Linked DNA regions of Ketobacter sp. MCCC 1A13808. The protein of the gene in region 1 binds, or shares a complex with, the protein of each later gene. Links are inferred from orthologs where the notes say so. Each region holds a gene or a part of one and is shown on either strand. Other genes may lie near its edges.

What was found.
Region 2: the proteins of smc (region 1) and FT643_RS12085 are in contact, whole or in part, in a crystal structure (PDB 3ZGX), measured with the Bacillus subtilis proteins. The link is inferred for Ketobacter sp. MCCC 1A13808 from one-to-one orthologs.

Annotation. Positions count from the first base shown.
Region 1 is NZ_VRKW01000001.1:411,473-415,870, forward strand. The notes cover bases 203-4,282. They hold smc (chromosome segregation protein SMC), read right to left. Parts: upstream 3,907-4,282; coding sequence 403-3,906; downstream 203-402. Other genes in these bases: zipA (cell division protein ZipA), read right to left, coding at 203-275; cysZ (sulfate transporter CysZ), read left to right, coding at 4,178-4,282. In the rest of the region: more of zipA, read right to left, coding at 1-202; more of cysZ, read left to right, coding at 4,283-4,398. UniProt on the Bacillus subtilis protein: Required for chromosome condensation and partitioning.
Region 2 is NZ_VRKW01000005.1:187,810-191,090, reverse strand. Bases 1-2,963 are described here. They hold FT643_RS12085 (segregation and condensation protein A), read right to left. Parts: upstream 2,021-2,963; coding sequence 980-2,020; downstream 1-979. Other genes in these bases: FT643_RS12080 (tryptophan--tRNA ligase), read right to left, coding at 2,023-2,963; scpB (SMC-Scp complex subunit ScpB), read right to left, coding at 160-990. Also shown: more of FT643_RS12080, read right to left, coding at 2,964-3,237. UniProt on the Bacillus subtilis protein: Participates in chromosomal partition during cell division. May act via the formation of a condensin-like complex containing Smc and ScpB that pull DNA away from mid-cell into both cell halves.

The DNA.
Region 1 (4,398 bases):
TCGATCGCAGAGCCGAAACCATCGTCGTCCTCAGCCCGGTTAGAATGATCTTCACCAATCGATTGGCGCACACTCAAAGGAATTTTACGGGCACCCCCATTGGGCAACTCTCCGCGGAAATATTCCCACTCATCTTCGCAGCTGCCACCCAGCTCTGAAGGCAGCTTGAGTTCACCAATTCTGGATTTCCGCATTCGCCGGTATCCGTCAAGGGCAATCCCTGCAATAACTACTAACCCTACTAATATAAGTACCAGTTGTAGGTCAAATTCCATCAGTCGAATCCTCGCGTATTCTCTGTGGCTTCTGATAGATCAAGCCCTGATCGCAATTTTGTCACTTCTATCAAAAACATAGAGCATATCCATTAAAAATAAAGCCAATTCGTCAATATTTTGCTAATTAGGCAACCGCCATCGCTGCGGCTTGCTCAACATCCACCGTTACCAATCTGGAAACACCTGGCTCGTGCATGGTGACCCCCATCAATTGATGTGCCATTTCCATCGCAATTTTGTTGTGGGTGATATAGATAAACTGCACTTTCGCTGACATTTCTTCCACCATGCGGGAGTAACGCCCCACGTTGGCGTCATCCAGTGGTGCATCCACTTCGTCCAAAATGCAGAACGGGGCCGGATTAAGCTGGAAGATGGAGAACACCAACGCGATTGCAGTGAGCGCCTTTTCACCCCCACTGAGCAAATAAATGGTGCTGTTTTTCTTGCCTGGCGGGCGAGCCATAATGGCAACACCGGTATCCAGCAGATCATCACCGGTCAACTCCAGATAGGCATGGCCACCACCAAACACTTTGGGGAACAATTCCGACAACCCTGCTGAAACTTTATCGAACGTTTCCTTGAAACGGGTGCGGGTTTCACGGTCGATTTTGCGAATTGCATTCTCCAGGGTTTCCAGAGCCTGCATTAAATCCTCGTGCTGTGAATCCAGATAATTCTTGCGCTCGGACTGGGATTTATATTCGTCAATTGCCGCCAGGTTAATCGCGCCCAAACGGGAAATTTTACCACCCAGCCGGTCCAGCTCGGCAGACCATTCCGCTTCGTTTGCTGCTTCGGGTAATTCATTCACAACGACCTCAATATCAAATTGAGATTCGGTCAATTGGTTTTGCAGGTTTTCACGCTGCACCCGCATCCCCTGCCACTCCATACGGTTCCGCTCCAGTTGCGAGCGCACCCCTTGCGCGGACTGTTCGGCTTCCGCACGCTTTTTCTCGGCAGCCCGTAATTGATGGTCACAATCTTCCTGGGTACGACGCGCGGTAGCCAATTCTTCTTCCACCAGCAATCTTGATTCCAGCTTTTCTTCCAGCTCCGCCTGTAGTTCCACAAACGGATCATCGCCCAGCGACAGCTGTTCTTCGATTGCCGAGCGCCGTTCCTGTAAGGTGGTGAGCTGTTGTGTTAACCGTGCCAACCCCTGTTTTACGGAATCGCGCCGGGACTGCAATTGCTGAACCTGCAGCGCCAGCTGGTGGGCTTTATCTTTGCCGCCCCGCGCAGCTTGCTTTACCTGATCCAAGCGCGCTCTGTTTTCATCACGCTGCTTTAATAATTGCTCGCGCTGATCGGTGTCCGTGGCCATCAAATCCATAGCGTCCTGCAACACCAGGCGCGCTTCTCCCAATGCTTCCTGCTCAAGGGTTTGTTGCTCTTTGCACTCTTCCAACTCCTTGCTGATACGCTCACGGCGCATGTTAAATTGTTCCAGGCGTACTTGCTTGGCACTCAATTGGGCTTTCAGGTCTGACAACGAACGATTGAATTCGCTCAATTCCCGTTGTGATTCTTCCCGACGTTCTTCCATCGCACGCAATGCTTCACGACCTTCGGTCAGCGTTTCGGTGAGCTGTTCGACCCGAGCTTCCACTTCCTCCAAGCGCAGATTAGTGTCTTCCAATACTTTCTGGCGCTTCAGAACGCTGTCTTCTTGAGAGGAATCTCTTGCTACCCGCATCCAGTTGGGTCCGATCCAAATCGAATCCGGAGTTATCAGGGACTCACCGGCATTCAGTTGTGAACGCAGTTGCAGGGCTTGTGCCAGATCCTCTGCTATATAGACTCCCGCCGTAAGCGCTTTAGCTGCCGCTTCACCTTGAAGTTTGCCGGACAGAGGAACCAGTGTCTGATTACAGATCTGATTCGGCTCCGTGCCGGTTTCCAAAAACGATACCACCCCTTTTTCCAAGCCGCTGACCACCGCAGTTACCGCGTCCAGCCCATTAATGCACACAGCCTGCAGATAGTCACCCAACACCGTTTCTACGGCTTTTTCCCAGCCACTTTCCGCCTGAACTTTTTGCGCCAGACGAGGTTGCTCGTTCAGTTGATGCCGAGTTAACCATTCCACCAGATCAGACTCACCCATCGCCGCTTGCTGCAACGCTTCCAATGAGGCATGACGGCCTTTCAAAGTTTGTAATTCGCTTTTGGCATTATCCAGTTCCAGATTGATCTGGTTGTTGGATTCACGGCGGCTTTTCATCGTTTCCTGGATCGTCAGCGCACTGCCTTGCATGTCTTCGATTTTCATATCCGCTTCTGCCATACGCTCTTCCAGCATCGCCACTTCTTCTTCCAGCGGTCCGGCGGACAAGGTCTCACGCTCACCTTTCAGGCGCTCGATGCGATCCCGTAACCGCTCAACAGACTGCTCCAGATGCTGGATCCGGGATTGCTCCACCTGGGCTCTTTGCCGCGGCTCATTTGCCTTCTGGTTGAACTCGTCCCATTTATGTTGCCAGTCCTGCATCTTCTCTTCGGCATTATGCAGGTTATCATTTGCGGCATCGGCTTCTGCTTTAACCAGTTCGTATTCCGGCTCAATTTCCGCTAATTGGATATTGGCCTCTTCCAGCTGCTCCTGGTCTATACGCTGCTGATCCTCACCCTGACGACAGGCTTCGATGGTTTGCTGCAAGTCCTGGCGCAACTGGTTGCCGCGTTCTTTGGTGTGTTGGATGGTTTGTTCCACCCGGGCAATATCGGCTCCCAAACCATAAAAGCGACCCTGGACTTCATTGAGTTTATCGCTGAGTTCATGGTGCTGTTCCCTCTGCTGCTCGATCGTGGCGTCCATTGAGCGCTGATCCGCCATAAAGGCTTCCAGTTTGACCTCCAGATCACGAATGGTGGATTCGCTGTTTTCCACCTGATCATTGAGGCTTTTCCATTTCAGTGCCTGCAGTTGCGCTTTTACCAGACGCTCTTCTTCCTTAAATTGTTTGTATTTTTCGGCGGCGGCGGCCTGGCGTTCCAGATGTTGCAATTGGCGGCCTAATTCATCGCGCAGATCTTCCAGGCGATCCAGATTCTCGCGCGTGCGACGCATACGGTGCTCGGTTTCTTTACGGCGCTCTTTGTATTTCGAAATGCCTGCCGCTTCTTCAATAAACACCCGCAATTCTTCCGGTTTGGCTTCTATCAAGCGGGAAATCATGCCTTGTTCGATGATGGCATAACTGCGTGCCCCGAGACCGGTTCCCAGGAAGATATCGGTGATGTCCTTGCGTCGGCATTTGGTGCCGTTAAGATAATAGTTTGATTGCCCGTCACGGGTGACCAATCGCTTGATGCCAATTTCGTTGAAGCTGACGTACTCGCCACCCAAGCTGTTGTCACTGTTATCAAACACCAACTCCACAGAGGCCTGGGTCGTGGGTTTGCGGGAACTGGAGCCATTAAAAATCACATCCGCCATGGATTCACCACGCAGATGTTTGGCGGAGCTTTCCCCCATCACCCAACGTACAGCATCAATTACATTGGATTTTCCGCAACCATTTGGGCCGACAATGGAAGTCAGATTATCGGGGAAAGACACCGTGGTGGGATCCACAAAAGATTTGAAACCCGCAAGCTTGATCGATTTAAGACGCATGAATGGATGCTTATCCTTATTAGAATCGGGGGCCTGTTAAGTCACTGTACAGTTTTGAACAGTTTGGGCCGGTTTGAGGGCCATTCACGGCATCACCCTCGCAATTAAACCCCCTATTGTAGCGAGTTTTATCATGAGCACCAGTCCGCGAGCCCTGTAAAAATACCGAATGTTTATAGGACGTTAAAAGCACGACGACCTGGAATTTCAGTTAACAGCAGCCGATCGGGTGTGTTAGGGTTCGGCCTTTACGGTAGTCGGAGTAAGCGCGATGATCAAAGAGCTACGGGATGGTTTGAGCTATGTGGGTGAAGGCTTTGCGCTGGCACGCCAACCCGGTTTGCGGCCGTATCTGGTGGTACCTCTGATCATGAATTTCCTGCTGTTCGGGGTCAGCGGCTATCTGGTGATGTCTTACGCCTACGAATGGATTGCCGGCTGGGGTGCCGCTGTCGACCTGTGGAGCTGGCTGGATTGGCTGGAACCGGTTAT
Region 2 (3,281 bases), on another replicon or contig:
TCATTAAATATAAGAGAGATAAGGCACTACCCCACCCACTCACAACTCACATATCAGTCGAATAAACAAACAACAATTAAATACAGTGTACCTTGCCTGGGCACCGGGGTTCGTTACGATTCGCAAGCTCACTGTTGCAAATCGTAATATGGCCGCGGGTTAGTGCCCGGTACGCGTATCCAGCTCCACTTCGCTTTCTTCAACACGCTCATTAGAACCTGTTTCGGCTACATCAGTATCCCTACTGGTTGCAGGTTCTTCCGGTGTTACAGATGCCTCACTATAAGCATCACTCACATCAACTTCTGAAGTCGCTCGGGACTCGGGTTCAGCTTCTGTTTCCGGATTTTCTTGCTCCATCAACGCATCCGTTTTGTCGATGTCTGTCACTTCATTGCTTTGCAGTGGCGGCATACCATCAAGCTGCCCACTCAGCTCGAGTTCGGCGTTGATGGTATCCAGGTCACGTATTTCTGCCAGCGACGGCAACTCGTCCATATTTTTCAGATTAAAATAGTCCAAAAAGCCACGCGTAGTGCCATACATGGCCGGACGTCCGGGCACATCACGGTGCCCGACCACTCTTACCCACTCTCTCTCTAACAATGTTTTCGTGATGTGAGTACTGACACTCACTCCCCGAATCTCTTCAATTTCACCCCGGGTAATCGGCTGCCGGTAGGCAATTAGAGCCAGGGTTTCGAGCAATGCCCGGGAATAGCGTGGTGGTTTCTCTTCCCACAGGCGGCTGACCCACTTACCGACGTCTTCTTTCACCTGAAAACGAAACCCGGTAGCTACTTCCTTCAACATGACGCCGCGCTCAGAATAAATCTGTTTCAGCTGCTCAAGTGCTTCTACCAGCATTTCTGTGGGCGGGCATTCCTCATCCAGGAATAACTTCGACAGTTTTTCCAGGTTCATGGGCTGGCCCGCTGCAAAAAGCGCACCTTCTATAATCTGAGTTACTTTTTCTTGTTCAAGTGACATCGTTGCCTTCGTTCTCTTGATCGCTCGCGGTGCTATCGGCCGCGCCAGGCTGCAGGTACTCCGGCAACGAAACATCCTCTTCGTTACGTTCCGCCAGTACTGGCCCTGATGCAGGCTCAAACACACTTTCGTTTACGGCGTTTTCATCCACCAGCTCCGGCTCGTCGTATTCCTCCACCTCATGAACAGCTTCGCGGGCTTTCACGTGGATTGAGCCGAATTCATCGCTTTGTACCAACTCTACCAACTGCTCTTTTACTAATTCCAATATCGCCAGGAACGTCACTACGACACCTAATCGACCCTCTTCGTACGTGAACAAACTGACGAAAGGAACGAACCGGTCATTACCTAAACGCTCCAATACCTGCGTCATTCGCTCACGGGTGGACAGCTTTTCCCGGCTCACCTGATGGCTTTCAAACATATCGGCGCGATGCAGAACGTCTTGTAACGCCAATAAAACCTCTTTCAGATCCACCTCAGGATGCGCACGCTCACGGTCATACTTTGGCGGTTCGGTGGTCACTATATGAATGTCGCGCCCTACCCTTGGTAGCACATCCAGATCTTCGGCCGCTTTCTTATAGCGCTCGTATTCCTGCAAGCGCCTGATCAATTCCGCACGAGGATCGTGTTCTTCATCGTCTTCATCTGGTTGCCGGGGCAGCAACATTCGCGATTTGATTTCCCCCAGCAACGCTGCCATTACCAGATATTCCGCAGCCAGCTCCAGGTTGAGACTCTTCATGATCTCAACGTATTTCATGTACTGAGTGGTAATTTGGGCAACGGGAATATCCAGTACATCCAGGTTCTGGCGCTTGATCAAATACAACAACAGATCCAGCGGCCCTTCAAAGGCTTCCAAAATGACTTCAAGTGCGTCTGGCGGAATGTACAAATCCTGCGGCAGCTTGGTAAAGGCTTCACCGTAAACCAGCGCAAAGGGCATCTCGCCTTGTTGCGGATGGAGTTCTCCACCTGGTGCTATTTCTGCCTGTGACGGTTGCACGTCTGGTTCAGTCATTATCAGAGGTACCCAAGTCCCATCGCATCGCGCACATCTTCAAGTGTTTGCTTTGCTGCATCACGGGCCTTTTCACAACCTTCTGCCACAATACTTTTCACCAGGTCCGGGTTGCCTGAATATTCCTGGGCACGCACCCGGATGGGCTTGAGCTCTTCCTGCAGCGCATCAATTAACGGCTTTTTGCAATCCAAACAGCCGATACCTGCCGTGCGGCAACCTTCCTGCACCCATTGCTTTGTCGTGTCGTCGGAATACACCAGGTGCCATTGCCAAACCGGGCACTTTTCCGGTTCACCCGGATCAGTCAGCCGCACACGCGCGGGATCGGTCGGCATCGTTCTGACTTTGGTCATTACTTCGTCTTCGCTGTCACGCAAACCGATGTAATTATTATAGGACTTGGACATTTTACGCCCATCGAGACCAGGCATCTTGGAGGCCGGCGTCAATAATGCCTGGGGTTCCGGCAAAATGACTTTACCGCTGCCTTCAATAAAACCGTGTAACCGTTCTTTATCGCTCAGTGTGATGTTCTGCTGCTCGCGGACCAGAGCATGAGCCGTTTCCAGCGCATCTTCATCCCCCTGCTCCTGAAACTTGTTCAGCAACTTGCGATACATTTTGGCGGATTTTTTGCCCATTTTCTGTATCGCCTGATCCACCAGATCCTCAAACCCGGGCTCACGGCCATACAAATAATTAAAACGTCGCGCCACTTCACGGGTTAACTCGATATGCGATACCTGGTCTGCCCCCACCGGCACCTGCCCGGCGCGGTAAATCAGAATATCGGCACTTTGCAGCAACGGATACCCAAGAAACCCGTAGGTCGCCAGATCTTTTTCCTTCAACTGTTCTATCTGATCTTTGTAGGTGGGTACGCGCTCAAGCCAGCCTAATGGGGTCATCATGGACAACAGCAAGTGTAATTCTGCGTGCTCCGGCACCCTGCTCTGTATAAACAAGGTAGCCGAGCCCGGATTGATCCCAGCGGCGAGCCAGTCAATTACCATGTCCCAAACGGACGCCTCGATTACTCGCGGGTCTTCGTAATGGGTCGTGAGGGCATGCCAGTCAGCCACAAACAAAAAGCACTCGTACTCGTGCTGTAGTTTGACCCAGTTTTTGAGAACGCCATGGTAATGACCAAGATGCAGATTGCCCGTGGGGCGCATGCCTGATAGAACACGCTGCTCCGAAACTGCTGAACTCAAGGTGATCTCCTGATTTTGAAAAGTACTAAGCCGATACAGGTATG